One region of the Absicoccus intestinalis genome, then DNA from elsewhere that is predicted to be linked to it. Evidence: a T-box and tRNA genes for the amino acid it is inferred to sense, from the RefSeq annotation. Region 1 holds a T-box; the other holds one or more tRNA genes.
The links. The T-box of region 1 lies ahead of lysS (lysine--tRNA ligase). A T-box ahead of a tRNA ligase gene usually reads a tRNA of that ligase, here a tRNA-Lys.
Positions count from the first base shown of each region.

Region 2: it has a tRNA-Lys gene. The T-box ahead of lysS (lysine--tRNA ligase) is inferred to sense a tRNA for this amino acid. The anticodon was not compared.

Region 1 covers NZ_JALBUS010000010.1:4,017-26,392, forward strand. Annotated here, with positions in the region: gene MOZ64_RS07235 (PTS sugar transporter subunit IIA) at 1-352, opposite strand, end outside; gene MOZ64_RS07240 (SDR family oxidoreductase) at 356-1,147, opposite strand; gene MOZ64_RS07245 (sugar-binding transcriptional regulator) at 1,305-2,255, opposite strand; gene MOZ64_RS07250 (DUF434 domain-containing protein) at 2,252-2,944, opposite strand; gene MOZ64_RS07255 (M48 family metallopeptidase) at 2,934-4,217, opposite strand; gene MOZ64_RS07260 (winged helix-turn-helix transcriptional regulator) at 4,451-4,795, opposite strand; gene MOZ64_RS07265 (pyridoxamine 5'-phosphate oxidase family protein) at 4,905-5,300, shown strand; gene lysS (lysine--tRNA ligase) at 5,414-7,324, opposite strand; T-box leader at 7,363-7,571, opposite strand; gene MOZ64_RS07275 (L-threonylcarbamoyladenylate synthase) at 7,600-8,202, opposite strand; gene mnmE (tRNA uridine-5-carboxymethylaminomethyl(34) synthesis GTPase MnmE) at 8,240-9,568, shown strand; gene MOZ64_RS07285 (transcription repressor NadR) at 9,596-10,141, opposite strand; gene nadC (carboxylating nicotinate-nucleotide diphosphorylase) at 10,152-11,006, opposite strand; gene MOZ64_RS07295 (L-aspartate oxidase) at 11,016-12,290, opposite strand; gene nadA (quinolinate synthase NadA) at 12,414-13,331, shown strand; gene MOZ64_RS07305 (carbon-nitrogen hydrolase family protein) at 13,389-14,159, opposite strand; gene MOZ64_RS07310 (Cof-type HAD-IIB family hydrolase) at 14,188-14,997, opposite strand; gene MOZ64_RS07315 (DUF308 domain-containing protein) at 14,981-15,565, opposite strand; gene MOZ64_RS07320 (DMT family transporter) at 15,546-16,421, opposite strand; gene MOZ64_RS07325 (alanine/glycine:cation symporter family protein) at 16,542-17,963, opposite strand; gene MOZ64_RS07330 (LysR family transcriptional regulator) at 18,055-18,951, shown strand; gene MOZ64_RS07335 (shikimate kinase) at 18,943-19,764, opposite strand; gene MOZ64_RS07340 (TRAP transporter substrate-binding protein) at 19,845-20,861, opposite strand; gene MOZ64_RS07345 (TRAP transporter large permease) at 20,868-22,163, opposite strand; gene MOZ64_RS07350 (TRAP transporter small permease) at 22,165-22,376, opposite strand, start outside.
Region 2 covers NZ_JALBUS010000012.1:8,957-19,410, forward strand. Annotated here, with positions in the region: gene MOZ64_RS07990 (DMT family transporter) at 860-1,777, opposite strand; gene MOZ64_RS07995 (ABC-F family ATP-binding cassette domain-containing protein) at 1,774-3,507, opposite strand; gene rplQ (50S ribosomal protein L17) at 3,544-3,906, opposite strand; gene MOZ64_RS08005 (DNA-directed RNA polymerase subunit alpha) at 3,918-4,868, opposite strand; gene rpsK (30S ribosomal protein S11) at 4,884-5,273, opposite strand; gene rpsM (30S ribosomal protein S13) at 5,290-5,655, opposite strand; gene rpmJ (50S ribosomal protein L36) at 5,668-5,784, opposite strand; gene infA (translation initiation factor IF-1) at 5,797-6,015, opposite strand; tRNA gene MOZ64_RS08030 (tRNA-Lys) at 6,134-6,209, opposite strand; tRNA gene MOZ64_RS08035 (tRNA-Thr) at 6,220-6,295, opposite strand; tRNA gene MOZ64_RS08040 (tRNA-Gly) at 6,304-6,377, opposite strand; tRNA gene MOZ64_RS08045 (tRNA-Lys) at 6,387-6,462, opposite strand; tRNA gene MOZ64_RS08050 (tRNA-Thr) at 6,467-6,542, opposite strand; tRNA gene MOZ64_RS08055 (tRNA-Val) at 6,553-6,628, opposite strand; tRNA gene MOZ64_RS08060 (tRNA-Gly) at 6,632-6,705, opposite strand; tRNA gene MOZ64_RS08065 (tRNA-Gln) at 6,715-6,789, opposite strand; tRNA gene MOZ64_RS08070 (tRNA-Tyr) at 6,795-6,878, opposite strand; tRNA gene MOZ64_RS08075 (tRNA-Val) at 6,892-6,967, opposite strand; gene MOZ64_RS08080 (hypothetical protein) at 7,014-7,397, opposite strand; gene MOZ64_RS08085 (rod shape-determining protein) at 7,480-8,421, shown strand; gene MOZ64_RS08090 (hypothetical protein) at 8,425-8,637, opposite strand; gene MOZ64_RS08095 (ABC transporter ATP-binding protein) at 8,682-9,434, opposite strand; gene MOZ64_RS08100 (ABC transporter permease) at 9,427-10,293, opposite strand; gene MOZ64_RS08105 (ABC transporter substrate binding protein) at 10,306-10,454, opposite strand, start outside.

The DNA.
Region 1 (22,376 bases):
ATATATGAGCAACTATGGCATCTGCATTGGCATTTTCACGCATGGTGGCTATTTCCAAAACAATTGGTAAGGACATCCCCGATAAGATTCGAATTTCTTTATCACTATGTTTCATCGCATAGGCACAACTGGCATTGTAGGGTGTACCTGAGAAAATATCGGTTAGGATCAACACCGAATCGGCATTGATCGTCGCAACCGTTTCCCCTAATTTTTCAACCACAGTATCCAAACCCTCACCGACTAAGAATTCAATGGGATGAAAATCTGGTAATTCTCCAAAGATCATTTCACCCGAAGCTTTCATAGCTGTAGCCAACTTGCCATGGGCCAACAAAATTACATCGGTCATGGTCTAACCTCGACTTTTTCCACCAGAAATATTGTATGTTGTTCCCGTAATATAACTTGCTTCATCGGAAACTAAGAATGTAACCAAATTACCGACTTCATCTAATTTGCCATCGCGGCCCAATGGGACTTGTTTGCTATAATCGGTGGATAACTCTTCTGGTTTAACACCACGTGTATACGCTAAGGCTTCATTGTAAGCAGGCGTACGAAGTCCCGTTGCTTCCATGATGCCAGGAGCTACCGCTACAACACGCACATTGTATTTTCCTAATTCTTTAGCCCAAGAACGAGTAAAACTATCACAGGCCCCTTTGGTAGCAGAATAAGCACTTTGTCCTTGACTTCCTTCTTTACCCGATTCACTGGACATATTCACAATGACACCCTGTTTTTGCGGAATCAATTGACGAGCAACTGCTTGAGCGCAAAGGAACAAGCCTTTCACATTGACCGCAAACATTTGATCCAATGTCTTTAAATCCAACTCATATTCTGGATGTTCACCCTTTACATCGACCAATAATCTTGGCTTGTTGATACCAGCATTATTGACCAAGCCATCTACTTTGCCATAGGTATCCACAACAGTTTGAACCATGGCTTGTACACTATTCGGATCCGTAACGTTGCATTGCACACACAAGGCACCCTCTTGCTGATCTTCGGTTGTGACATTTAGATCCGCTACGACCGGTCGTGCATTGGCTTCCATTAGTTTTTGGACAACATGTTTTCCAATACCTGAAGCACCGCCCGTTACAATAATGACTTTCTTGTTTAAATCAAAACTCATAACTCCACGCTCCTTCACAATTGTGATTTATTATAATCACAATTTTTAACAACACCATAGTAACCGCTTCCACAAGGAAAGTCAACAAAAAATATCACATTTTTGATTTTCTAATCTCACATTTGTTATAGAACGCATAAAAAAAAAAGAATGAAGATCAATCTTCATTCAATAATTCTCGGGCCGTATCTTGTGTTGTGACCAATACATTGACATAACCACCTCGTATCGCGCCAATAATAGCTGGCACCTTATCTCGACTTTCGGCAATTCCAATTTTGTATCTTACCCGTTTTAGATCCGTCGTATCAATGCCAATGATTCGTGAATCCAATTCACTTTCGATATGGTGCCCTTGTGCATCATAGAACCGGGAGACCACATCACCCACAACCTTATTTTCTGTCACAAACTGGAACACATCCTGCCCATAGAAATCTTTCCATCGATCACTTTCTTTCATGGTGGGTGAGCCAATTCCCAAAACCGCAATATTCAAATTGCGCCAATAATGGATCAACGATTGATTAAAACTATTATCCAACAATGCTTTTTTCAGTTCCAACGTTTCAGGAATAGCTGGTGCATCAATCAACAAAGCTTTTCCATGCAACGCCAGAGAGGCTTGATACGTGATCGTATTGACATGATATTTGCTGACCACACGTCCTGAAGGACCACCAACGATAGGCACACATGTAATGTTCCGTTTTTCAATACCCGATATGGATTGAGCAAATGCTGCCATGGCCGATCCCCAAGAAAAGCCAATGATCATATCATCCTCTACAATTTCTTTTAAATACGAATTCGCTGCTTTTCCCAAATCCATCAATACCTTTTCATCATTCACATTTCCCGAAGTAGTCACCACAATAGCTTTATCCAAACCAAATTTATTGACCAATTCTTCTTCATACGAATACGTTCCTGCTTGAAAAGGATCAATAGTAATTTTCACGATACCTTTTTCACGACTCAATTTCAATAAACGTGAAATCGTTGATCGATGAATTTGTAAAGCCCGAGAAATTTCGCTTTGTGTCTTGTTTTCGAGATAATACATCTCCGCTATTTTCACTAATTGTTTTTGTTCATCTTTTGTCATTGATCGACTCCCGTAATATCATAAGCCATGGAATGTTGTTTTTTCAAACACAAAGACACTAAATTGAACCAAGAAATACAAGCATCCAAAATAATCGAATCCGAAGTGACCACATTGGCTTTTTCATAAAGAATCAAGTCAACATGTTGAACAATTTGCACATCCACCAAAGGATCCACTTCATGAATCTTTGATTTGAGTCGTCCTGAATTAGAAACCGGTGCATCTAAAAGGATATGGATGGTTCCAGGATGATAGGCATATACCATTTCTAACAATAAAGCAACGGCTTGTTTGGTTTGTGGAATGATTCGATAGTTGCCACGCAAAGAGGCTAAATCCCGAACAACTCCATCCATTCCCAAAAATAGAGGGGAATGGTTTAATAATACTTCTAAAGTAATGATTTGATTGAAACCATCGATCCAAACATCTTGTGCTTGAAAATCAAAAATTTCTTTCCTTTTTCTTTCTGCCAATTGTTTTTGCGTTGCCACACTACGCACAATTGCCAAACGCTGTCTTTCTGGCAAACAATAATGATTGCCCACAAAAGTAGATGCTTGCTTCCGATCATAGCCTGCATTGATCAAATAACAGACATCTTGCATAGCCTTAGACAATATAGACATCGCATCATCACAAAAGTTTTTTTCATCTTCGACTACAAACCCTCTTCTAGCTTGCATGTTCATTCTCCCATGCTTGGATATAGGAAATGCGCTGATACATGCCGGGATGATCATAATAGAAACGTTCAACGATGGGATGAGGGTTGACATCGATCAATTCATCACTCGATAGTTGCGTAAAGGTATCGATCAAAGCTTGTCCATATCCATGATCCACTGCATTTTTATCCGCTTCTTTTTCTTCTTTACAAGAGACAAAATTATGATAGAGCCCAGTCACAAAGGATACAGGAACAAAAACATAGGAAAAGACCATCAACGATAAAACATAATTGGTATGATCCAAACCAAAAGATCGATTGATCAGTGCATTCAGATCGACGATATATTGTGCATGCGGTATCAACCAGACAAAGAACAAAAAGACCAAGACTAAAAATGCATAATGCATATAGTTCCAAATATTTTTCTTATGTTTCAAATGACCAATCTCATGCAACAATACTGCTAATAATTCATCTTCACTATTTTCATTGATAAAATTATCCGCAATTCCAAATTCACGGATCCATAAAAACTTCAATAAGAATGCATTTTTATCATTAGATTTCTTGGATTCATCATAAATCTTGATATGACGTACTTTTTTCTTGGCTTCGGATGCATACGCTTCAATTTGAGAGCGCAACTCACCATCTTCCATTTCGGTAAAGGTATATTTCTTTCGCATCACCAACAAAGACAAGAAAGACATGGTGATCATCAAGATCAAATAAATGGCAACGATGATCAAACCAAAAAGAAAAGATTGCGAATACGATATCGAAAAATTGGATGTCCATCTTGAAAGATGTGTACACAAATAAATGAATAAACCACCTACCACCAGTGTCACGAAGGTTTCAAAGCCAAAATCCAAGATATGATCTTTGATCCATGATTTTCTGGATTGTTTATTTAAGCCATACTTTTCATCGATATGAAAGGTTTCATGATATTCGACCGGAAGATCGATCAATTCTTGAATCAGCTCCATCACAAGATAGGTCAAAAAAGCACACACATATGGATTGGTCCCATCAAACCAAGTAAAGAAAGGGGACAAAATAAAGAAGATATTCAAAGCTAAGGTTCCCAATCGTACCCAAAAAGACATTTTGGCATATTCTTTCTTATAGGATAGAAACTGGGCATAACGAGTGGGTGTATAAATATCAGAAACCACTTCGGGCAGTGGTTTATCCCTTTGTTTCCAAGTAAGATAAGATATCCATCTTTGCCAACCAAACGCAATGACTAAAAACACGATCAATATCATTTTCAACAACATATATAAATCTCCATTTTTCTAGGATACAACAGCACATGCAAGCATTAATTCTTTGTTCATTTTATATAGATACTTATACATCAAAAATAAACATATAGATGTTTTTCAAAAAATAATGTTTGATTAACGCAAAAAAATGTATTAACATGTAGAATTGTAATTGATGGCATATGGCTGCAACAAGCAGCCCAATTACAAAATGGATTTGTTCACAAATCATGAACAGATCCTTTTTATATATCCTTCCTCGTATGAAGATACTGGATATACTCATTTCCCCATTCTTCTAACACCGACAACACTTCTTTGAACTTGATCCCGATCTCACTTAAACTATATTCCACTTTTGGTGGAATTTGTTGATATTCTTTTCGGACGATCAATCCCTCTCTTTCGAGTACCTTTAATTGCCGCGATAATGTTGTATGCGTCATTTCTTCCGGCATTCGTCGTTGCAACTCATTAAATCGTACGGGACCGTCGGAAAGCAAATACATGATGTAGATGGACCACTTCCCCGTCAAGACCTTTTGGGCCGTTACATAAGGACATATGCCAAATAATTCTGGTTTTTCCATATACACGTTCCTTTCTGATACTAGTATCAATAAATATCGTACTTGTTATTTTGATTCCTGTCTTTATAATTATACCCATAAACAGTAAAAACGAACAGGAGTTTTCATAATGAACAAAATCACTGAATATTTAAAATCTTGTGGCACTTTCTATCTTGCCACAGAAGAAAATGGTCAACCTCATGTACGTCCTTTTGGTGCTGTTTGTGAATTTGAAGGAAAACTATATATTGTCACAAACAACCAAAAGAAGGTATACCAACAAATGAAAGCCAATGGCAAGGTGGAAATTTGCGGCATGTACAAAGGCACTTGGATTCGAGTAGAAGGTGAAGTTAAAGAAGATACACGTAAAGAAGCTCGCGTGGCAATGATGAATGATAACACAGCTTCACTAAGCAGCATGTATACGGTAGATGACAACTTAATGACTGTCTTTTACTTTGAACATGCAACCGCAACCATCTATTCTTTTCATGCCGACCCCGAAGTCATCAAACTTTAAAAAGGATACCTTGAAAGTTAAAAGAGCTCTGCATTTTAAGCAGAGTTCTTTTTGTATGATCCCACGATGAAAGAAAACACCCAGAAATACAAATATTTCCGGGTATGTTTGATTTAATACAGTTTTGCTCCAGCTGGAATATGATCATCTATGATCAATAGATGTAACTTTTCTTCACCTGCTTCTTTATGGATGGCACTGAGTAACATACCACAAGAATCAATACCCATCATCGCACGAGGGGGAAGGTTCGTAATGGCAATGAGTGTCTTACCAACAAGTTCTTCTGGCTCATAATAAGCATGAATACCACTTAAGATCGTTCGATCGGTACCGGTTCCGTCATCCAAGGTGAACTGCAACAATTTCTTTGACTTTGGCACGGCAATACATTCTTTGACCTTAACGGCTCTAAAATCACTCTTACTGAATGTTTCGAAATCAACGAAATCTTTGAATAAAGGTTCAACTTCTACCTTTGAGAAATCAATCTTTTCTTCAGGTGCAGGCGTATTGGCACGCTTGGCCGCCTTGGAATCTCCCACCAATTTCATATGAGGGAATAACAAAACTTCGCGAATGGTTCTTTGGTCGGTCAGCAACATCACAAAACGATCAATTCCTAAACCAACACCACCTGTTGGTGGCATACCATACTCCAAAGCTTCTACATAATCAGTATCCACTTCATTGGCTTCATCGTCACCTAGATCACGAAGTTCCAATTGTTTTTCAAAACGTTCTTTTTGATCGATTGGATCGTTCAATTCCGAGAAAGCATTGGCATATTCATGCCCACAAATGAACAATTCATAACGATCCGTAAAACGAGGATCATCTGCATTCTTTTTAGCCAATGGACTGATCTCAATTGGATATTCATAGACAAACGTTGGTTGTTCAATGGTTTCTTCACAATATTTTTCAAAGAATAAGGAAATGATATGTCCAACGGAATTGTGTTTCTGTTCCAATTCAATACCATGTTCAACCGCCAATTGCTTCGCCGCTTCAAATGACATCTCTTGTTTAAAATCAATACCCGTCTTTTCTTTTACGGCATCACACATCGTGATTCGTTTGAATGGCTGGCTAAGATCCAATTGTGTTCCTTGATAGGTGATCACATTGGTACCTAATACTTTTTCAGAGACAAAACGGAACATGCCTTCAATTAGATCCATCATGCCATGTAAATCACTATACGCGACATAAGCTTCAACCGTTGTGAATTCCGGATTATGGGTGGCATCCATTCCTTCATTTCGGAACAAACGACCAATTTCATACACACCTTCCAAACCACCAACGATCAAGCGTTTTAATGGCAATTCTGTGGCAATTCGTAAATAGAAATCCATGTTCAAAGCATTGTGATGGGTCACAAATGGACGAGCAGCTGCTCCACCTAGAATTGGTTGTAGAACCGGTGTTTCCACTTCCATCAAGCCTTGATCATCCAAATATTCTTGGATTGCTCGAATGATTCTTGGTCTTGTGAGCGCAATTTTCTTTGCTTCTGGATTCATGATCAAATCCACATAACGACGACGATATCGCTCTTCTGTATCTTGCAAGCCATGGAATTTTTCTGGCAAAGGACGCAAAGACTTCGATAAATGCGTGTATTCCTTGGCACGTACCGACAATTGGCCATGATCGGTCTTCATGACGGTACCTTCAATGCCAACAATATCTCCAATATCGTTTTTCTTAAAGATTTCATACATTTCATCGCCCAATTCATCTTTACGAACATAGATCTGGATATCTCCGGTCACATCTTGGATATTCATAAATCCGGCTTTTCCTTGACGACGTTTGCGCATGATACGACCAGCAATCGTTACATGTACATCTAATTTTTCTAGTTCTTCCTTGGTATATCGATCATATTCTTCACTAATTTGACCACAACGGGCATCACGATCAAAACGACGACCAAATGGATCAATGCCCATATCGATCAAATCTTGCATCTTTTGACGACGCACTTGTTCTTGTTGCGTAAGTTTCTGTTTCATGTCTTCTCCTTTTCACTCATAAAAAAAGAACATCTCATCCAAGGGACGAAATGTTCGTGTTACCACCCTATTTTGTCTAGAAATCACTTTCTAAACCTCTGCCACTGTCACTAAACAGTGCTTCCTTTAATGCAGGAACAACAAGCAGCTCCAAGGTTTTATTCCCCATCATCCTGTCCTCTTTTCCACCAGCCAAGAGTTCTCTAGACCATTCTTGATAGGTACTCGTCCTTTTCATAGCCTTATGGGTATCGTACAAAACCAAATCCACTTTGTCAATCAGAGATTGCGTTTTCTAATTCCGAAAGTGAAATAGGTCCTTCTCGTAATATAGCTAACTGCTCTTTTGTACAATCCACGATCGTACTTGCCATACCTTGCTGACATTGTCCTTGTACAATTCCATCGATATTGGGTAGATTTTCTTTGGCCTGATCAAAAGTAATCGCTGCAGGATGCCCTGAAATATTCGCACTACTAACCAATAATGGTTTATTCAATCGCTGGATCACATTTAAAATAAACGGTGCATCCGGTATACGAACAGCGACGGTATCCTTCCCATTCGTATATTCTTTGGCAACACCTTCTTTTAAAGGCAGGATCAAAGTCAATGGTCCCGGTAAAAAAGCATCAATGAGCTTTTCTGTACGCGCATCCACTTGCGCAATTTGTTGCATTTGCGAAACCGTAGCGACCATCATTGGAATGGGCTTGGTTTCTGGTCGATGTTTGGCATGTTTTAATCGTGAAAGATCTTCTAAACTTCCATAAATAACACCTACACCATAAACCGTATCGGTTGGAATCGCTAAAACATCATGGGCCAAAAAGGCATCGGCCACCTTTTGTGCATCGAATTGTGTATATATCTTCATACTGTAAACCTCTTTTTATCTATGATAAAATAAAGACATGTTTGATACAACTATTGCTGCGATATCGACGGCACTGGCACCGGGCGCCATCTCGATCGTCCGCGTTTCCGGTGAAGATGCGATATCCATCGTTCAATCTATTTTTAATAAAGACATCACAAAGGCCAAATCCTATACCATGCATTATGGTTACATCATTGATGAAAATAAACAACCCGTCGATGAAGTCTTGGTTTCTATTTTTCGAGCACCCAAAACATATACACGCGAAGACATTGTCGAAATCAATTGCCATGGCGGTGTTTTCATCACTCGTAAAATATTGACCATGGTCTTAAGTCATGGCGCGCAAATGGCAAAACCAGGAGAATTTACCCAACGTGCTTTTTACCATGGCCGCATTGATCTATCACAAGCCGAAGCGGTTGAAGATATGATCGAAGCCACCAATGATACCGCCTCCAACATGGCCATCCAAGGCATTCGTGGCAGTATCGCGGAATTGATCAAACCATTGATTGAAGATTTATTAAATATCATTGCTCAAATTGAAGTGAATATTGATTATCCGGAATATGAAGATGTCGCCCAATTAACCACCGAAGAATTATTGCCCATGACCAAGACATGGCTTGAAAAAATCGATGCGATCCTTGCCCGTGCTCAAAGTGGTCAATTAGCGAAAAAAGGAATCGATACGATCTTAGTGGGTAAGCCTAATGTAGGTAAAAGCTCATTATTAAATGCCTTATTGGAAGAAGATAAAGCCATTGTGACCGATATTGCCGGAACCACCCGTGATTTAGTGGAAGGCCAAATTCATATTGGATCCGCACAATTTAATTTGATCGATACCGCTGGTTTGCATGCCTCGACAGATCAAATTGAACAAATTGGTATTCAAAAAACCCAAGAAAAATTGAAACAAGCACAACTAGTAATCGTCGTATTGGATGGTTCCAAACCATTGGATGCGGAAGATCAAAAATTATTAGACCAAACAAAAGAAAAGACACGCCTCATTGTCTACAATAAAAAAGACAAGTTGGAAACACATAGTGAGGGTATTTGGATCTCGGCTCAAAATCATGAAATTGATTCCTTATTGGATGCCATGAAACAATTATTTGAAACCAATGTTGTCAATGAACATCCCTTATTATCGAGTGAACGCCAAATCGGTCTGATCCAACAAGCCAAACAAGATATGTTGCATGCCAAAGCAGCCATGGAAATGGGCGTGGAACCCGATTTGGTTGAAATCGATATTCAATCCGCCCATGATCATCTAAAAGAAATCTTTGGAGAAGTCCATCGGGAAGACCTTATCGATACACTATTTTCTAAATTCTGTTTAGGTAAATAAAAAAAGTTCTCGTTGTTGAGAACTTTTTTAGTGCTCTTTCCAAAAATCAACGGGTTCATAATCTTGTAGAGGCGCTAAGAAACCGGCATGATCTAATTCTGTTTGAATCAAATCTAAGGTCTTTTGATCTTCAGCAGATATCGTATGATAATGATAACCAGCCGTCACATTCAATAATAATGTCGAATTTCCCAATTCAATTTCTCGTAAATACCGATCCACATCACGTCGTGATTTAATATTCAACGGTGCCTTCAATACACCATAGACACGATGATACACAAACACATCTTCAATTTTGCCACCCAGATCAACGATTAGATTCATCTCATCGCGAGCTTGTTCATTGGTGTGATGCACCTTAAATACACGAGTCGTATCATTTTCAGCCAAGAGAAGATACCCCTTATTCGTTGATAAGATCTGCCTATTTTCAGCTCGTAATAACGCAATATCCTGGACGACAACTTGACGAGAAACATGAAGTTGTTTAGCCAATAAAGTACCAGAGTATGGCTGTTCTTGTTTCGATAAAATGTGAATAATTTCTTCTCTTCGTTGTTTTCCCGTCATTTTATACCTCCTACAATGCGTGCAAATGTTTTAGTGATACATCCAAGATGGGAGATGAATGCGTTAAAGCGCCACTTGAAATATAATCAACCGCAAGATCTTTGATCCGATCGATATTTTCTTTGGTCACATTTCCCGAAATCTCGATCTTCGCTTTTTTGTCAATCAACTCGATTGCTTGCACCATCGTATCATGATCCATATTATCTAACATGATGATATCTGCTCCAGCTGATACCGCTTCTTTGACCATGTCTAAATTTTCTACTTCGACTTCAATTTTGCGGACAAATGGCGCATAAGCCCTTGCCATTTGAATGGCTTGTGAAACACCACCAGCCGCATCGATATGATTATCCTTCAACATCACACCATCAGATAAATTATACCGATGATTATGACCACCGCCAACTTTAACCGCATATTTTTCAAAAATGCGCATATTTGGTGTTGTCTTTCGTGTATCCAACAGTTGAATGGACGTTCCCTCTAATAACTTTGCCATCTGATGTGTATACGTCGCGATTCCACTCATTCGTTGTAAAAAATTCAAAGCCGTTCTCTCTCCAGATAATAAAACGCGAATATCACCCGTTACATGAGCGAGTACTTGTTGATCATGAATCGCATCGCCATCCTTTGCCATCCATTCGATTTTCATGGTTGGATCGAGAAGGGTAAACACACGCTCGAAAACTTGAGCCCCACAAAGAATGCCATCTTCTTTCGCAATCAAGTCAACTTGGCCTTGTTTGGATGTGGGCATGACACAATTGGTCGATACATCTTCACTATTGATATCTTCTTCAAGAGCACTTTGGATCAAAGGATCCACGTGCAAACGCATTGTGATTGGATCAAACATAATTACCTCCTACACCATGACTTCAGCCTGTACCATATGACGATAGGTTTGTTTCAATGACGCCATATTCGTATAATCTGCTTCTTGGATATGTGCAAAAACCATTGGATTATGCAACATTTCATATGCCGATGCGATTTCTTTGGCAGCTCGTTTCGCAAAAACCAAGGATTCCAATAACGAGTTCGATGCCAAACGATTCTTTCCATGTACCCCGTTACATGCGGTTTCACCAATCGCATACAAATGATCCATCGAAGTCTTGGATTGTTTATTGACTTTGATACCACCCATAAAATAATGTTGAGCCGGTACAACTGGAATTGGTTCTTTTTCCGGATCATATCCCATTTCTAAACAATGTTGTACGATATGTGGAAAATGACTCATCAATTGTTCATGACCAATGGGACGTAGATCTTCCCATACATGATTGGTTCCATCTTTTTTCATTTGTTCACGAATTTTTTCGGTTAAAAGATCGCGTGGTAATAATTCATTCGTGAATCGTTGCATATTCTTATCATAAAGAAGAGCCCCTTCACCACGCACACTTTCACTGATCAAGAAGGAACGATCCTTCTCATTGGGTGAATAAAAAGTGGTCGGATGAATTTGTACATAATTGATATTCTTTAACGTAATATGATGTCGAATGGCTACCGCAATGCCATCTCCAGTCAAATGACGGAAATTGGTGGAATGACGATAAACACCACCCACACCACCAGTCGCCAATAAGACATAGTCACACGATACCGTTTCAATGGTACCATCGGCTTTTCGCATGATGATACCATAACAAGTATTGTTTGCTTCGACGATATCTAACATGGTCGTATATTCCAACAAGGTCACATTAGGTAATGCACGCACTTTTTCAAGCAAATGCTTCGTGATTTCTTTGCCTGTCTCATCTTCATGGAATAGGATTCGCGCATGGGAATGAGCCCCTTCTCGGGTATAGTCTAATTTTCCATCCTTATCTTTATGAAAATCAGTGCCGTATTTGATCAAATCATGAATCACATCTTGGCTCGAACGAATCATGATCTCCACACTTTCTGGATCATTTTCATAATGGCCAGCTTTCATCGTATCTTTAAAATACGATTGATAATCTGCTTCATTTTTCAATATGCAGATGCCACCCTGTGCTAAGAACGAATCACTACTTTCTGCATCAGATTTTGTGATCATAAGAATTTTTTTATTTTTTGGAAGTTGTAACGCCGCATACAATCCGGAACAACCACAACCTACTATACAAATATCTGTTTTCATAAGATATCCTTCTTTCCTGACAGTGAGCATTATATTATTTGTCAAGTCTATTGTCAAGACAATGGACTTGACAGTATTACCATCCCTTTTTATAATGTCATTGTTTGTCAAGGAGAATAAATTATGAACACCAGAGAATTACAAGAGGAAATCAAACGCATCAAGAAAGAAAAAGATATGTTGATATTGGCCCATGCCTATCAAAGTCAAGATATATTAGAAGTTGCCGATTATATGGGTGATTCCTATGGATTAAGCGTCCAAGCTGCCAAAACCAAACATCAAAACGTCGTCATGTGTGGTGTTCGCTTTATGGCTGAAACCGTAAAGATCTTATCGCCAAATAAGCACGTTTATTTAGCTAATCGCTATACAGGCTGTCCCATGGCCCAACAAATGACCAAAGAAGATGTCTTGATGTTAAAAGAAAAATATCCAGACTATGCCGTAGTTGCTTATATCAATACCACTTCGGAATTAAAAACGGTTGTCGATATGGTCGTGACCTCAAGCAGTGCCGTGCGTATATTAAAAAAGATGCCTCAAAAAGACATCTTGTTTATTCCAGATCCCAATTTAGGTTCCTGGGTTGCCAATCAACTACCTGAAAAAAACATCAAGACCTTCCAGGGTGGTTGTCCAACCCATTGGCGCATCTCCAAAAAAGATGTAGAAAAAGCACGTAAAGAACATCCCGAAGCCGAAATCTTGGTGCATCCTGAATGTAAACCAGAAGTCACGGAATTGGCCGATTATGCAGGAAGTACCACAGGCATCATGAAATACGCCAAAGAAAGTGATAAAAAAGAATTTGTGATTGGTACCGAAAACAGCATCGTCCAACATCTGCAATTTGACTGCCCGGATAAGAAATTCTATTGTTTATCTGTAGAATGTGTTTGTCACAATATGCGTCAAACGACATTGGTCGATGTCTACAATACCATCACCGGTAAAGAACAAGAAGAAATCATCTTGGATGATGAAATCTTACAAGGTGCAAAAACCGCCATTGATCGAATGGTCAAGGCCGGAAAATAATAAAAAAAACACCAGAGAGTCCATGAATAAAGGACTTCTGGTGTTTTAATTCAAAACTTATTCATACCATTCCGTTCGACGAAGATTTAAATACGGACGAGATTGACAAGCTTCTTTGGCTTGATCCAAATCAATATCTACGATCAATAGCTCCTCTTCATAGCCGGCTTTGGCAATCGTATTTCCATCTGGATCACAGACCAGAGATTCACCCGCAAAATCCATTTGATCCTCGGTTCCAGTACGATTACACATCGCAAGAAAACAACAATTTTGGTAAGCTTGTACACGAATTTCTTGTTCAAACAATTCCATTGGTTCTGCTTTGGTGTTCGCCGTTGGAATCAAGATCAACTGGGCGCCTCTTAAGGCTTCGGTACGAATACTTTCCGGATAGTGTCGATCGAAACAAACCACGATCCCGATATCACCAAACACATGAAAGCCATCATTGGATGGGGTGTAATAATCTTGTTCGTAAAACTGATTGGCTTGGGCAATATGCACCATCTTTTGACAACCTATGATCTGACCTTCTTTGTCAATCAAAAAACTGGCATCATATTTTTTATCCTCTTCTCGAAAATAAAAATTTGGACAAGCCATGATTTGATATTGTTTACACAATTCACGAAATTGGGTAAATATCGGATCCTCTTGATCGATTGCTTTGGCATCTTGATGACGATATTGAGCAAAAAAAGGCGACATTTGCACCTCGGGATACACAATCAAATCCGCTTTTGCCTCTCGTAATAAAGACAAGCTCTTTGCTACATTTTCATCCCAATTCTTTGACATCTGCATTTGTGCGAGTGCTATTTTCATACGCTATCCTTTGTCTATTTCTAGACTCCTACATCGCATATCCCATCATAAAATCGGCCCAACCATCTTGATCACAAGGCTTTTTTGTGATGATATCCGCCACGGACTTGGTATCTTGCGAACCATTTTTCATACAAACACCCAAACCACTATATGCTAACATCGAATTATCATTCGATGTATCACCAAAAGCCATGACTTGATAAGCTGGTATTTGTTTCAATTCACAATATTTCTTGAGTGCAAATCCCTTGTTGGTATGCTTATTCGCAAATTCATATAAGGTCGATTGCGTTTTAAAGCCTTCATATCCAGATTGGATCGGATGGGCTTTAAAATACGCTTCTACATCTGCCATTTCACTTTCGGGTACACGGAACATGATTTTCGCATTCTCCGTTCGATACAAATACGAAAGATCATCGACTTTCTTCACCTTTCGATTGGAAGAAGACGCTGAAACCTGAACCATCTCATCTTCTTTGACACAAACAACGACACCTGGTTCATAAATGATGGGATTGCCATGAAACGGTTTCATCAAATCAATGGTTTCTTTGATCCACTCTGGTTTCATCATATAGTAACTATATTCCTGGTTGGTTCGACAATCACGCAAACTTGAACCATTCATCCCAATCATCATATCAACATCAATGCCCCAGTTTTCAATCATAAAGTCAAGATCTTCTAAGGGACGACCACTGGCTAAGCCAAATAGGATTCCTTTGGCACGCAATAATTCAATGATCTTTTTTGCAGGTTTAGACAGCGAAGCATGCGGTACGATCAGCGTATTATCAATATCACAAACAACGAATTTAATGTTTTTCTTCATCTTCCACTTTCTCCTTTGGCATTTCTTGTATCGTCTTTTTATGGAAGGATCGAACGACCATTGACGATAAAAAGACACTGATACATCCAAATATGCCGGCAAACATAAGAATACTATATGTATATTGTTTCAATTGTCCAGTAAACGCAAAAATCGATAAAAGGATCATCAACAAAGAAAATATAAGATCCAATAACCACGCTTTACTCTTTAAGGCATACATCTGCACACTATTTTGGAGAATAAAAATACTCTGGATCAAAGAAAACAACTGCATATATTCTTTGACATTTCTCGTCATATCATTGATACGAATCAATCCAACCAATCCCAATAGGATCAATAAGACCCCTAAGGTAAACCCATAATCCGACATGTGTTGATACGATTTGCTCAGAAAATACGAAACGATCTCATAAATCCCGATGCCCCATAAGACGATACAAAAGACATAACACAAACTACTGAATTGCACATTTTTGGAAAACAACATGGCTGCACCAATGAGGATACTTGCCACCGCTGTGATGGCTTGTAAGATCGCGCCATTATTCTTGAACCGTTTCATTCTCTCCTCCATGGGTATTCAAATACCATTTTACGATAGCTGTGCCAATGATCAACACATAACCAATCAAGCTCATTCGATCCGGCCATTCATGGAAAACCAAAAAGCCCAATATCGCTGCATAGATCACTTGTGAATAATCAAACACCGATATTTCTTTGGCCGGTGCAAATGTATAAGCAGCGGTCACACTAAATTGGCCCAAAGCAGCTGAACAGCCTGCTAAAATCAAACACAATAATTGGATAAATGTCATCGGTTGATAATCCATGAGCATCGGGATCAAACAGACAATCGATGAAAAGGCCGAAAAAACAAAGACAATCAATGGTCCTGGCACATTATGCTTTCCTAATTTACGCACAAAAGTATAGGCCGTTCCTGCACACATGCCACCAATCAATCCCACAATAGCTGGTAATGAGGCCAATCCTGCGGTTGGCTTGACCACAAACATGGCGCCGACAAACGCAACAATGACCGTAAGGATATCCATGGAATTGGGTCTTTCACCCAAAATAAAAATAGACATCAAGACCGCAAAGAAGGGACTCATCTTATTTAAGATATTCGCATCGGGCAATGCCAAACGACTGATTGCCCAGAAATTAAAAATCAAACCGATGGTGCCAAACAACGATCGCAAAAATAACGGCAAATAATCTCTTTTATCGACATGCAACGATCCTTCGTATCGAACCAAAGAAACACTCGCAATCAAGACCGCAACGATATTTCGGAAAAAGGCCTTCTGCATCGTTGGCACATTTCCTGCCAACTTCACAAAAAAGCTCATAAACGCAAAGCCTAAAGCGGCCAATAATATAAATAAAATTCCCTTTACATGATCATTCATACGTAGATTTTAAACCTTTCAACAAAATAAAGAAAGGTGCCCATCCTCCTTACTGAAACGCGCATATTTTGACTTCTTTTGCGCATATGCCCATTATAGCACAAAGGCCTAGCATTTCTGCTAGACCGACTCATTTTCAAATACTTCTTGCATCGATGGTACCGTTTCTTTATTGGTTTGTTCTTCATATTCTTTCAAAGATGCAATGGCTTCTTTGGACATCGGAATCAAAACGATCATATTAAAGATTGTCATCAAACCAATGCCAATATCACCCAGATCCCAGACAAAGGTATAGGTCGCTAAACCACCAATGAACAATTGTGTTAATGCCAGGATCTTATAGATGGTTTGTGGCAACCAACGATCGCCAAAAAGATAAGCCACATTGCTGCGTGCATAATACAAGATCCCAATAAATGTTGAAAAACTAAACAGCCACAAGACAATCGCAATAAAGATGACACCCACTTGACCAAAATGATAGGACATCGCACTCTGCAACAAATCCATACCTTGTAGTCCATTGATCACTGCATGTGGCGCAGTCAACATGATCATAGCTGTACACGTACAAATCACGATCGTATCAATAAAGACACCTAAACTTTGGAGCATGCCACTTTTGACTGGATGAGAAACATGACTCGTAGCCGAAGCACAAGGAGCCGATCCTGAACCGGCTTCATTAGAAAATAAACCACGTTTGACTCCATTCATCAAAACAGCGCCGAAACCACCTGCAACCATTTGTTTCAAGCCAAACGCTTGAACAAAGATTTCATGGATGACCGAAGGTAAAACCGTAATATTACGAACCATGACATAAATGGTCAATCCAAAATAGAAACAAGCCATGATCGGTACGATCACATCCAGTACTTTGACCGTCATGTTTTTACGTAACACGATCCAAGCCGCTAGCACGACCAAGACAATCGTGGTATAAATCGGTGGAATATGAAAGGCATTCTCAAATGCAGAAGACACCGAATTACCTACCACTTGACTAATACCGAACCAACACAATAGACCCGATAACGCAAATAAGATCGCGATGATACTTTTCTTTTGTTTCGTTTTACGAGTAAAGAAGGCATGAATGTAGTAGGCTGGCCCACCACGATAGCCACCATATAATGGATCTCTTTCATGATAGAGCTGAGCTAGGGTGGCTTCCACAAAAGCCGTTGAAGAACCTAGGATGGCAGTCAGCCACATCCAAAATACCGCACCAGCACCACCCGCACTGATAGCGGCGACAACGCCTACTAAATTTCCCATACCAACCCGAGTAGCCGTTGAAACGATCAAGCCTTCCAATCCCGATATGGCATGGGCTTCTTGATCTTTCTTTTCCATGGTGATCTGAATCATATCTTTAAAATGCCGAATGGGTAAAAAACGTGTTCGAATCGAAAAAAAGATACCAGCCGGAATCAGGATCAACACCAACAACGATAATCCAACATGAAAATGCGGCAATGAAATGGTGATCAAATCACCCCACAATAAATTATAAATAAACTGTACAAACGCCATTGTTACACCTTGACTTTCTCATCGTTCAATATAGAATAAAATTATATATTTGTACAATTAATAGTCTTTATAATAAGCATTGGCAATTCTTATGGAAACAAAACTCATTCAAACATTTATTACTGTCGCTGAACTCAATAGCTTCTCGCAAGCCGCTAAAAAACTGGGTTATTCCCAACCAACCGTTTCGCTACAAATCAAACAATTAGAAGAAGAACTCCACGTGCCCCTTTTTGAACGCGTTGGTCACACGATCAAGTTGACAGAACAAGGCCATCAAAAACTCATGATGGCGCAAGCCATTCATCATGAACTACAAGCTTTTATTACCCCAAAAACAGATAGCTATCAAGGTTCGGTCCATATTGCGATGGCTGATTCTTTATGTGATCCCCTTATCACCAAACACTTTCAACAATTTCATGAACAATATCCCCATATTGACTGGATCATCACGACCGGAGGCACCTTTGATATGTATTCGATGATCGATCACAATCAAGTCGATATCGTATGTACCTTGGATGATCATTTATACGATATGACCCACTTAGTGACAAACGAAGAAAAGATTCCCTGCCATTTTGTTGCCGCTAAACAACATCCCTTAGCCCATCAAAAAAACATACCGATTGAACAACTCATGCAATATGATTTCATCTTGACCGAAAAGAATATGAGCTATCGTCGTAAGTTAGATACTCTTCTTGCCCAAAAACAATGGGAAATCAAACCCATTCTTGAATTTGCGTCGACCCAGGATATTTGTGAAATTATCCGGCAAAATGTCGGGATTTCCTTCTTACCTGATTTTGTGGTCGAGCCCTACATCGAAAAACACGAAATTGTCTATTTAGATATTCCCGACATTCAACTCCATGTTTGGAAACAAATCTTTATCCACAAAGAAAAATGGATCAGTCCTGTCCTTCAAGCAACCATTGATTTTTTATCCAACATTCATCTACAAAAAAAGAGCTTACTGTGAGCTCTTCTCTTTTGCTTCCTTATCACGATCAAACGCAATTAATTTGGCGATGATCTCATCACAAATTTGATCCGTGTTTTTTCCATCCGTCGCTACGATCACATCTGCCACGGCACGATATTTATCTTTTCGCTGATTCAATAAATCTGTGATAAATTCTACATTCATATGGTTATTTAAGATGGGTCTTTCATCACTGTCTTTGACCCGTTCTAAAATGGTTTCTGGTGTGGCAGTCAATAAAACGATTCGACCATTCTTCTTCATATGATCCGCATTATCTGGTCGCAGGATCACTCCGCCACCACAAGAAATGATACCTTGTTTGACTTTTTGTAGTTCAATCAAACAGTTCGATTCCAAATTACGGAAGTAGATTTCACCATATTCATCAAAAATCTCGGAAATGGACATACCCTGTTTCTTTACGATCATGTCATCCATTTCAATTCGATGCATTTCCAATTTACGCTCCAACTCACTCGCAATGGTCGTTTTTCCAGCCCCCATGAAACCAATCAAGAAGACATTATAATCAAATAAAGCCTTGGCCTGAACCCGACGTGAATTCTTCATGATATATTTGAAAACATCCAAAATCTCTTCTTCAAATTCATTATCTTTTAAATATTCCTCTAAGGCCTTAGTTTGTTTCTCTTCTTGTTCTGGCTGTAAGATAGGAATACCTGTTGCTTTTTTATACGCAATGATATCTTGGATCAATTCCATTCGATCGGCTAAAGCATCAATGATACGAACATCGGTATTCCCAATCTTCTCACGAATTTCTTCTAACTGTTTTGTATCGCTCATATATTTTTCACCTCAAAAAAAATAGCCACGTTTATGTGGCTATCATTATACCTTATCTCCATTTTTCCGACAAGTTGGATTTATTGATTGGCCTCTTTCATATATGCACGCACCAACGATGCATCCACTTGTTTCTCAATCGCTTCATAGACCTTTTCACTACGCGTATCCATTTCTGCTTGTGTTGCCATATCCAACGTAATGATTTGCGTACCACTATCCTTGATTGTTTGAATACGGGAAGCAATGCGCTGATCCGACTGTTTTCGTGCATATTCTTTCGCAATCTGCGCTGCCTGACGAATGATCTTCTGTTGATTCTTTGGCAAAGACTTCATAAATTCACTTGAAACCGTCAAAGAAATCAAATGCGGTAAATGATTGGTTTCTACGATATAATCTTGTTGCTCATACAATTTATTGGAAACAATGACTTCATATGGATTTTCTTGTGCATCGATAGTTCCTTGCTGCAAACCAATATAAACTTCCGAAAAAGTCATTGGTGTTGGACTGGCCCCTAATTGTTTCCAAAACATCATATGATAAGAATTTTCCATTGTTCGAATCTTTTGACCTTTAAAATCATCGATGGACGTGATTTTTTTATTGGTGGACATGACACGGAAGCCTTGATCGGCATAACCAAGCAATTCATAACCGCCTTCGTTGTACACTTTCTGAATTTTTTCCATGAATTCGGGATCATCAATAGCCGTTCGTACCAAGTTAATATCATTATAGACACGAGGCATATCAAAAACCGCAATATCCGGCATAAAAGTGACTTGTGGTGCTGTGTTTTGCACCACAAACGGAATATCTCCATCCTTTTGACTTTCCAACAATTCACGATCACCACCCAATACACTATTGGGATACACTTGGATTTTCATCTTACCCTGACTCAATCGTGAAACTTCTTGTGCAAACTTTTCTGCATAAATCTGGGTAACGGTATCTTCTGGACTCGATGTTCCCAATGGCCAAGCATATCGTTGTGTACCCGTACTGGCTTGGGTCCCACAACCAGCTAAGGAAAGGGATAAAATCCCACTCAATGCAAGGGCAGTTATTTTTTTCAATGGATGTTTCATTCGATTCTACCCTCCTAATAAACACAAACTGATTTGTGGAATAAATGTGATCAATAATAAGGCAATCAAGAAGATTCCAATCATTGGCATCGCCTTACGAGCAATATCCATGACTGGCACTTCCGTTAGTGAACTAGCTACAAACAAGTTGACGCCAATTGGTGGTGTCACAAAACCGATGGCTAAGTTGACGACCATCATGACACCAAAATGAATTGGATTCATACCTACTTGCGTGACAATTGGCACTAGGATTGGTGACAAGATCAAAATCGCTGGAGTTGTATCCATGACCATACCAACTACCAATAAGAACGCATTGATCACCAACAATAAAACAACCTTGTTTGTAAAGTGGGATAAGATCCAAGCACTAATGGTTTGTGGCACTTGCATCAACGTTAATACACGCGAGAAAGCCACAGCAGCGGCCAAGATAAATAAAATAGGTGCATACGTATGAACAGCTTCGACAAAGATATGCCAAATATCCGTAAATTTCAATGTCTTATATACAAACAAACTAATGATCAAAGCATAGAAGACCGAAATCACGGCAGCTTCGGTTGGCGAAGCAATACCTGAATAAATACAGCCTAAAATGATAACTGGACTCAACAAAGCCAAGAAACCATCTTTGAATACTTTTAGAAAACCGGCTTCATGCAATTCACTGACTTTCGCATCGATCTTTTCTTTATCTTCGCCATATCGTTTACAGTAATAAACGCAATATGCCATCAATAAGAACCCAATCAATAAACCAGGCACGATACCGGCAATGAACAAATTACTGACCGATTCCCCACTGGCCATCGCAAACATGATAAATGGAATGCTTGGTGGTATAATAACGCCTAAACCACCAGCTACCGCAACGATCGCAATGGAAAATCGTTTATCATAGCCCAGTTCCAACAAAAAAGGAATGGTCATAGAACCTACCGCTGCTACTGAAGCAGGGGCTGATCCGGAAATGGCTCCATAAAACAAACACGTAACTACTACAGCACACGGAATACCCGCAGTGAGTTTACCTAAAAAATAGGCAAAAATATCAAATAATTTCTTAGAAATCTGTCCATGTGCCATGATAATACCAGCCAGCACAAACATAGGGACAGCCAGTAAAGGAAAGCTATCAATACCACCCAACATGGAACGAATCACAAAACTACCACTCGCCGTAAAACTTGGATCAAACAATCCTGGCAATACAGCTACGATGCCTAATGAAATAGAAATAGGTACAGCAATCAATAGACAAATGGCAAAAATAATAAATACAACTCCAACTGACATATTACTTACCCTTTTCCTTTACTGTATCGCTAATTTCATCTGCCAATGTTCCTTCTTCTGGAAAATCCACATCCTTCTTCAATACGATTTCCATATTGATGAACCAACGCTGGATCAAACGAATGCCTGTTAAGATGAAACAAAAGAAAGGTGCTGCTTGCACATAATACATGGGAATGCCGCATGCAGGTGATAACTGACCACTTTCAATGG
Region 2 (10,454 bases), on a different contig from region 1:
TGCTTAGGATAGAGGTTCTGCATTCATGTTCCCACACCATTTTGTCCTGAGTCCCGATTTATACGATGCATCCCAAATGCTAGTGCCGATAGAGTGAGCACTACCCAGATGGTCTTGGCACTCTTTTTTCAAAAGCATTCTGAAAAGCGTTCAGCACCACATCTCAAAACAAGATTTCCTCAAAAATACCAGTCAGCACATAAGTAATAATTGTGGATACAAGCTGTACAGTATAAGAAAAATACCCAGGATCAGCTCGGATTCCACTAAGTACCAACTGGGCAATCGCAATAGTTATAATGGACAAACCAATGAAAAAATCATGTACAAAACTTTTCCCATCCGGGGTTGCCAAAATTACGACAATAAGGAGGACAAGCCGAAAAGCTTCCCTAGAATTTCCTACAGATTTCCGGTAATGTTTGCGTGCTTATCAATTTTCAACATAATAAAATCGCTATGACCAAAATTCCAAATAAAAAATATTGATGGGCCTTTTCTACTTCTATATACATGAAGTTTCCTTTCTGCACAACGTGTTAGATATTTAGAAAGTACGATTATTATCGTTGCCATTGAATTTAAATAAAATCATTCCTATTGGGTGTTTCTGTAAACCTTTTAACCAAATAACGAAAAGTTTATGATCCGTTCTCCTGTACTGAGGCATGAGCACCTTCTCTTCCACTTTCAAATAAACGTATTTCAGAGGCCTTAAAAGTATTGTACCCTCTGAAAACACTCAGCATGTCCTTCATTTTTATATCCACTGAGTCTATATCTATTTGCTACTTTTCTTATAAATAGCATGAAACAAGAGTTTGTTATATTCAATGTCATAAAAAAAGTTAGAAAATCATCATACAGACTTCCTAACTTTCTTATCTTTTCCTGTTGTCACAAAAAGAATACCGCCACTGACAAATAATAAAGCGACCCATGTGGTCCATGCAAAGGCCTGAGCATATTCATGTAATAAGAAGGCAGAAATAAATACGCCTAAAACAGGAATCAAACTGTTAAAAATACTGATCGTGCTGACGGGATTTGACTGCAATAAAAGGCTCCATAATGTATAGGCAAGAGCCGATAAACATGCCAAATAAAGCAGCACAAGCCAGCCACTTATTGGGCCATGGGGAAAATGACCACCTTGTAACAATCCCATGCCTATAAGCAATAAACCACCCACTAAAAATTGTGAACCACTCAATTGCACAGGATCTTCTTTTTGGGTAAAGCGATTGATCAAACAAGAGGAAATGGCGGCACTGACCTGAGACAATAAGACCAAGATCGTTCCGAGTTCCAATCCGAAGGAGAAGTGATTCATGACCAGGATCCCAAAAAAGCCACATATGACACCAATCAATTTATTGCTTGTCATCTTTTCCGTTCGAAACACATAACACGCAAATAATAAAGAGAATAAAGCACCGGTTCCATTCACGATTGCGGCTCGTACACCACTGGTATGTGCCAATCCCAGATAGTAAAAAATATATTGAGCACCTGTCTGAAAAATGGCCAACCACAATATGGAAGGAATATGTACCCGCCATTTTTTATGGGGATGTAAAAGTCGATCCACCAATAAGACCAAGATGCCGGCTAATGCAAATCGTGATCCTGCAAAAACCAAAATAGAAGCGGTATCTTGTGGATCCATCGCAAATAAAGCATATCCCTTTTTAATGAATGGACCGGCTGATCCCCACAAAGAACAACAAAAAATGGCAATCAAAGTCACAAACCAAGACTTCTTCCAAATCGTCATTTCATGGCCTCTTTCTTTTCTTCCAATTCCATCCAACGTTCGGTTGCGGCTTCTAGCTTCTTATCCAGTTCATCTCGTTGTTTTGATAAAGGTTGCAACTTTAAATAATCCGTTCCTGCTTCTTGCATCCATTGATCCAATTCCTTGATTTTATTTTCATAGGTTTCCATCAAAGCCGGCAATTGTTCCAATTCCTTTTTCTCGGCATACGGCATCGTCTTGCGCTTTGGTATTGTTCCTCTTTTTATTGTTTCTTTTTTGATGGGTTGGAGCTTTGCTTTATAATCCGAATAACCACCCAAATACATCTTCCATGTATGATCTTTTTGATAAACAAAGACTGAATCACAAACACGATCTAAAAAATAACGATCATGACTCACCGTAATGATGGCGCCACTAAAGGCATCCAAATAATCTTCCAATACTTCCAATGTCATGATATCTAGATCATTGGTTGGTTCATCCAACAATAAAATATTAGGTGCCTGCATCAATACCCGACACAAATACAATCGTCTTCTTTCACCACCGGATAATCGTGCCAATGGCATATAGTGCATCTTCTTGTCAAAAAGAAACCGTTCCATCATCTGTGAAGCCGTTAATGATTCTTTTCCATAAGAGATCACATGGGCTACTTCTTCAATATAATCAATGGCACGCATAGAAAGATCCACTTGATCATCCCCTTGACGAAAATAACCAATACGTACGGTCTGCCCATATGAAATCGACCCTTGCGTGGGTTGTAAATCTTGATCAAGAATATTTAAAAAAGTGCTCTTTCCACATCCATTGGGACCAATGATACCAATGCGATCATTTCGCTTTAAGCGATACGAAAAATCATGAAATAACTCGTGTTGACCATATTGAAAGCCCATATGCTCCCATTCAATAGTTTCTTTACCCAAACGAGAAGAGACCGATGTCAGTTGCAAGTTTTTTTCATTGATCATAAACCGTTCTTTTCGCAAATCCTCAAAACGATGCAACCGTGCTTGTTGCTTGGTGGATCGTGCTTGTACACCTGCACGCACCCACGCCAATTCTTTTTTATACAATTGATAAGCTTTATGTGCCTGTGCTTGCTCTCGTTCTTTTCGTTGGGCTTTCGCCTCTAAAAAGGCTTCATAATTGCCCGAATATGTATAGAAACGTCCTTGATCGATTTCCACAATCTTGGTGCATACAGACTCTAAAAAATAACGATCATGCGTGACCATAAACAATGCACAACGCAAATGTTGCAGATAGTTCTCTAACCATTCCACCATATCTTCATCCAAATGATTGGTTGGTTCATCCAACAATAAGACATCACAAGGTTGCAACAAAACAATGGCCAACGCCAATCGCTTTTTTTGTCCACCCGATAAAGTTTCGATCTTTAAAGAAAAATCACTGAAACCCAATTTGGTTAAAATGGATTTCACTTCAAAATCCTCTTTGTCTTTGCGATATTGATGAATTTCATCCCAAATGGACTCTTGTTGAAAGACAGGATTTTGCGGCAAATACGCAATTTTAAGTCCCTTCTTACAAAGAATCTCGCCCCGATCTTGACCCGATTGCGTAGCTAAGATCTTTAATAATGTGCTCTTTCCTGTACCATTGGTACCAACCAACGCCACTTTATCCTGATTTTCTAAAGTTAGATCGACATCCGTAAACAAGGTGCGATCATTAATGGTCTTTTTCAGACCATGAACACTGATCCATACCATAAATACCTCCACTTAAAAAAAGTGAAGTAGAAAGATCTACTTCACCAATTCAACGATGGCCATTGGCGCTGCATCGCCACGACGAATTCTCGTTTTGACAACGCGTGTGTATCCACCATTACGATCTGCATACGCAGGTCCAATTTCGTTAAACAATTTTTGTAAAGCGGTTGTTCCATTGTCATCCACTTCGACATCGCGAACATAAGCTGCGGCTCTACGACGAGCAGCCAAATCATTTTGTTTCGCTAATGTGATCAAGTGATCCATGACAGCAGATAATTCTTTCGCTTTCATTTCTGTCGTTTCTAATTGTTCTGCTTCGATCAAAGAAGTAGCCATGTTGCGCAACAAAGCCTTACGATGATCCGCAGTACGACCCAATTTACGATTCTGCATCGTGATCCTCCTTATTCATACGATTTAAAGAACAAACCAAGCTGGTACATTTTGTCCTTTACTTCTTTTAATGACTTTTTACCTAAATTCTTGACATGCATCATTTCATCTTCTGTTTTTTGTGTCAATTCATCTACTGTCTGAATGCCAGCTCGTTTCAAACAGTTATAGGAGCGAACCGATAAATCTAAGTCCTCGATCATCATCGTATTGACTTTCGTTGTTTCTTCTTCGACTGGTTCTTGTACTAAGAAGCTCTCTTCCAATTCTAGATCAGCCACAGGAAGGATTGCATCCAAATAATCAATCACAATTCCAGCTGCTTCACTGATCGCATCCAATGGTGTGATCGATCCATCGGTCGTTACGGAAATATGAACTTTATCATACTTTTTATCAAAACCAATACGAGCTGGTTCTGATAAATAATCAGCTTTTTCAATCGGTGTAAACTTCACATCCAAAGGATGATACGTTTCTGGCAACTCATAATCGAATTGAATTTCTTGTGCGCTTTTATATCCAGTTCCCTTCGCAATTAAGATATCCATTTCCAAATGGGAACCTTTTTCTAAATTACAGATGATTTGTTCCGGATCAACAATGGATACACCTTCTGGACAAATCAAATCTGCACTTTGGACCAGCGCAGGCCCTTGTTTTGAAATATGCAACGTGACGGGACCGTCAACTTCACTTGTTAATTTGATAGATTTTAAATTCAAACCCACCATGGTCGTATCTTCCGATACACCTTCAATGGTCAAAGCATTGGCATCGGTTCCCTGCACCTGGAAACCAATCACACGACAACCAGGCAAATCCGACATCATCGCACTGCAAATCGTGTGGCCAATCGTTGTTCCAAAGCCTCTTTCTAATGGTTCAAAAATATAGGAACCAGAAGTATTTTCATCATTACAAGACTCTAGATGAAAAATGGCTCTTTCAAATTCCTGCATTCTAGTCCTCCTTTACTATCCACGAGGTCGTTTTGGTGGACGACATCCATTGTGTGGAATTGGTGTAACATCATTGATCATCTTGATCTCAAGTCCAGCAACTTGCAATGCTCGCACAGCCGCTTCTCGTCCTGGACCTGGTCCTTTGATCTCTACACTCACCGTCTTCATACCATGATCAGCTGCTGCTTTACCAGCGGCTTCACCAGCCAACTGAGCAGCATATGGTGTGCTCTTGCGGCTGCCTTTGAATCCTAAGGCTCCTGCACTGGACCATGATACCGCATTTCCTTGTTCATCTGTGATCGTTACGATCGTGTTATTGAAAGTTGAGTGGATATGTGCAACTCCACGCGCAACATTCTTTTTTGCACGACGTTTTGCTTTGGTTTTCTTCTGTGCCATACTCTACGCAACCTCCCTATTTCTTCTTGTTTGCCACTGTCTTGGCTTTTCCTTTACGCGTACGCGCATTGGTCTTTGTTCTCTGTCCTCGTACAGGCAATCCTTTTCTATGTCGGATACCACGATAACAACCAATCTCCATCAATCGTTTGATGTTCAATTGAACTTCGCGTCGAAGATCTCCTTCGACTTTAATGTTGTCGATTTCTTTACGAATCGCATTCATCTGCTCATCGCTCAGATCTTTTACACGAATATCTTCACTGACTTTTGCGTTTTCCAATACTTTCTTCGCTGTACTGTTTCCAATGCCATAAATATAGGTCAATGAAACAACGACGCGCTTATTGTTTGGAATATCTACACCTGCAATACGTGCCATTTCTTCCTCCTGTTAGTTTCCTTGTCTCTGTTTGTGCTTAGGGTTCTCACAGATTACCATGACTCTTCCCTTACGTCGAATGACTCGACATTTATCGCACATTGGTTTTACGGATGGTCTTACTTTCATATAAATAACCTCCTACTTTCTTCTAAATGTAATACGCCCACGTGTTAAATCATAGGGTGAAATTTCTACGGTTACACGATCACCTGGTAAAATGCGAATGTGGTGCATACGGATTTTACCAGAAACGTGAGCCATGATTTCGTGTCCGTTTTCCAATTTCACTTTAAAAGCCGCACTTGGTAAAGTATCTACAACGATACCATCTAATTCGATCACATCTTGTTTAGCCATGAACCTTGACTCCTCCTTTTCTGATGAAATGATAGGCATAAAAAGCCAATTACCATTATACTAAACTTTAAACACCTTGCCAAGTAAAAAAAAACAGGCCAAGCCTGTTTCAAACCCTTGGTGACCTGTAGGCGATTCGAACGCCTGACCCTTTGATTAAAAGTCAAATGCTCTACCAGCTGAGCTAACAGGTCAAAAAAAAAGTGGTGCCGACTAAAGGAATTGAACCCTCAACCTACTGATTACAAGTCAGTTGCTCTACCAATTGAGCTAAGTCGGCAAAAAAAATGGAGCAGGTGATGAGAATCGAACTCACGTAGTCAGCTTGGAAGGCTGAAGTTCTACCATTGAACTACACCTGCATAAAAAAATGGTGACCCGTAGGCGATTCGAACGCCTGACCCTTTGATTAAAAGTCAAATGCTCTACCAGCTGAGCTAACGGGTCACGATGGTGCCGACTAAAGGAATTGAACCCTCAACCTACTGATTACAAGTCAGTTGCTCTACCAATTGAGCTAAGTCGGCAAATATCAAATGGTGGAGGTTAACGGGCTCGAACCGCTGACCCTCTGCTTGTAAGGCAGATGCTCTCCCAACTGAGCTAAACCTCCAAATGGAGCAGGTGATGAGAATCGAACTCACGTAGTCAGCTTGGAAGGCTGAAGTTCTACCATTGAACTACACCTGCATAAAAAAGTGGCTGGGGTAGCTGGATTCGAACCAACGAGTGCAGGAGTCAAAGTCCTGTGCCTTACCGCTTGGCTATACCCCAATAAATGGTGGAGGAGGACAGATTCGAACTGTCGAACCCGAAGGAACTGAGTTACAGTCAGCCGCGTTTAGCCACTTCGCTACCCCTCCAAAACTATTTAAATGGTGGAGGTTAACGGGCTCGAACCGCTGACCCTCTGCTTGTAAGGCAGATGCTCTCCCAACTGAGCTAAACCTCCGTCATTGCTTGGCGCTTTTATATATTACCAAGAGACGTACTCTTTGTCAAATCATTTTCTGTACTTTTTTTAATAATTCTTGATATCGTTTTTTCAAAGCACAAGTACAAGCCGAACGCATTGCCTTTTCGTTTACCCGATGATTGATGTGTACCACATTTTGATCTTGCATGACCACGATCGTACCTTGAATGCATTCTCTTGGTTTTCCATAAATACTTTTGATACGAATGGCACCAAAACGACGACACAGACTCAGGTCCACATCCGAATGCATTTGAAAATAAGGAATGGAATACAACACCGTATCGGATGGTGAAACAATATAAGCGGGCACCCCCATTTCTTCCAACAAAGGCTGCCATTCCATACAAAGACGCAATGCACGCACACTTTTCGGCTTATCCAATGCATCCAATACAAATATCATATACGTTCCTTGTGTATGTCTCAGTAATTCTTTCATTTGTAAATGTATTGTAGCATTCTTTTTTCAATAGTAAAATAGATGTATGGAATACATTGGATTAGATATTGGTACCCACACCATACGTTACATCAAAGAAAATACTATTTTATTTGATCAAGCGTCCCTATTGGCTTTTGATACCAATAAAAAAACAATTGCGATTGGCACCGAAGCTAGTCAACTGCGCGGTACACGACATGTCCGTAACTATCGCCGTCTATCTGAACTTTATAGCTATTTGGATGAAATCTTTAATCGCTATGAAAGTTTTCGTTTGTTTCACAAAACAACTGTCTTCTTTACCACTCCTTCTACCTTTGATAAAAAACAATGTGAAAAAATACGTCATCATATTCTCGAACAAGGTGCGACACAAGTTATCTATGATAAAGAACTTTGGTGTGCAGCCATTGGCGCCAAACTGCAAATTAACACATCCATCTCCGCATGTATGTTATATATGGGACATGCCTCTTGTGATATTGCCTGTTTTTCAAATGGCATCATTCAAAAAGAAAGTCATTCACCATATGGTGGTGCCCAAATTCTACAAACTTTCTATCGATGGATCCAAAAAAAATACAATCTTCAAGTCAGTCAACCCTTTATCGAACAGATATTGTTCCAATTTGGTCAAAGTCGTGAACCCATCCTGATCCACGGCACCGATATACGAACCCAACAAAATCGCAGCATTTCCATTTCTCAAGATCAAATTGGTCAAATTTTATCACGCATCGTGTACACATGGAGCCAATGGATCTATACCTTCTTGACCACTTTATCCAATCAACAACAAGGTGACCTGGCAAAACGAGGCATTGTCTGTTGCGGTGGTCTCATGGAAATTCCTCAAATCGATACCATTTTACGTCAACAACTTCATATTCCCTTTTTTATCAGTCCCAATCCGCAATATACCATTGCTTATGGCATCATGACCATCTTAGACCGTTTAAAAGAAGAAGATGAACAAAAAAAATAGAAGCTATCGATTTTCGATAACTTCTACTTTTACTACATTATCTGGTTCAAGATCATATGTAACTTTCGCAAATTCCTCTAAGTGATTTTCCAACATATCATGGACCATTGAATAAACAGCTTCTTTATCTTCATCACTCTTGCATTTATACTCAATCGTTGTATCAATTCGCTTTGGAAGATTTGCATGTTTCAATTCTTTTAAAATATGTGACATTGCCCTAACCTCTGTTCTCAGTCTATGATAAAAGTCCCTTTTTGTCAAACCTCATAATATGCCAATAAATCCGCTGGCTTCAATGCCGCTTTTTCCTTGGCATTAAAATCCTTACGAATCCTACCATCATGAAAAACCAATAAACGATTGCCATTTTCCAATGCATCTTTCATATTGTGCGTGATCATTAAAGCCGTAATATGCTCTTCCTTGATCAAAGCATTCGTTATCTCCAAAATTTTCTTAGCACTATTGGGATCCAATGCCGCAGTATGTTCATCCAGCAACAAGACTTCCGGTGGATTTAAGACCGCCATCATTAAAGCAACCGCCTGGCGCTGTCCGCCCGACAACAAACCAATGGGCGTTTTCATGCGATCTTCCAAACCCATATGTAAGGTTTTTAATTTCTCTGCAAAGAAAGCACGATCCTGTTTATTGACAGCAATCGAAAACAAACCACGATTGGAACGAGAATAAGCCAATGCCAAATTTTCTTCCACACTCAAATGACTCGCCGTCCCCATGGAAGGATCCTGAAATAATCGACCAATATTTCGAGCACGCACATGCTCTTTTTCATGGGTGATATCTTTACCACCCAAAATGATCTTACCCTCACTAACGGATAATTTTCCAGCAATGACATTAAAGAAAGTAGATTTACCTGCTCCATTGCTTCCTAAGATCGTAATAAAATCACCATCATTGACATCTACGCTGACATGCGACAACGCTTTCTTTTCTAATGAAGTTCCTTGATTAAACGTAACCGATACATCTTGTAGACTAAGCATTTTCTGGCCCCTTTCTTTTACGTAAATATGGAATCGAAATGGTAATGGCAACTAAGATAGCAGAAATCAAGTTCATGTCGCCAGATGGAACACCAAACTGCAAAGCCAACGTATATAAGAACCGATAAATACAAGCCCCTAAAATTGCTGCAAACAAACCAAAACCAATGGTATGTTTTTGTAAGATGGCTTCACCAACAATGATACCAGCTAAACCAATGACCATCATTCCGGTACCACCAGTCACATCCGCAAAATGATTGTATTGCGCAAACAAAGCACCCGATAAAGCAACCAATCCATTGGATAACGCAAAACCAATGATCTTCATCGTATCCGCATTGATCGAACTGGAACGAACCATCGCTTCATTGTTTCCCGTAGCGCGAATGGCCAGTCCCAAATTGGTCTTAAAAAACCAATACAGCAAGAAACCAATCAAGGCAACGATTGGGATCAATGCCAACAAAGGCTGATCGATCTTATCGAAAATAGTTGCATTGGCCGGATCTAAAGAAATCAAAGGCATATTGGGTAGATTGCCCATGATACGCAAATTGATGGAATACAACCCAGTCATTGTAATGATACCCGCTAATAAAGGCTGAATATGCATCTTGGTCTGCAACAAGGCCGTAATGATCCCACAAACGCATCCTGCCAAAAAAGCCGCAAATAAACCAATCATCGGTGCTCCTGCCATCGTCATGATGGCTACTGTCGCTGCACCCGTTGAAAAAGACCCATCCACGGTCAGATCGGGAATATCTAAGATACGAAACGATATATATACACCCAAAGATAATACCGATAAAACCAATCCCAATTCAATTGCTTTTAATATAACTGCACTTGACATATTTTCTCCCCTCTATCCTACGATTTGTAGCTTCTTATTCTGCGCAACGGAATCCGGCAAAGTGATACCCAATTGTTTTAACGTCTTTTTATTCACATAAATAAATAAATCCTTTTTATAGACTTTTACCGGAATATCACCCGCTTTTTTGCCCTTAAGGA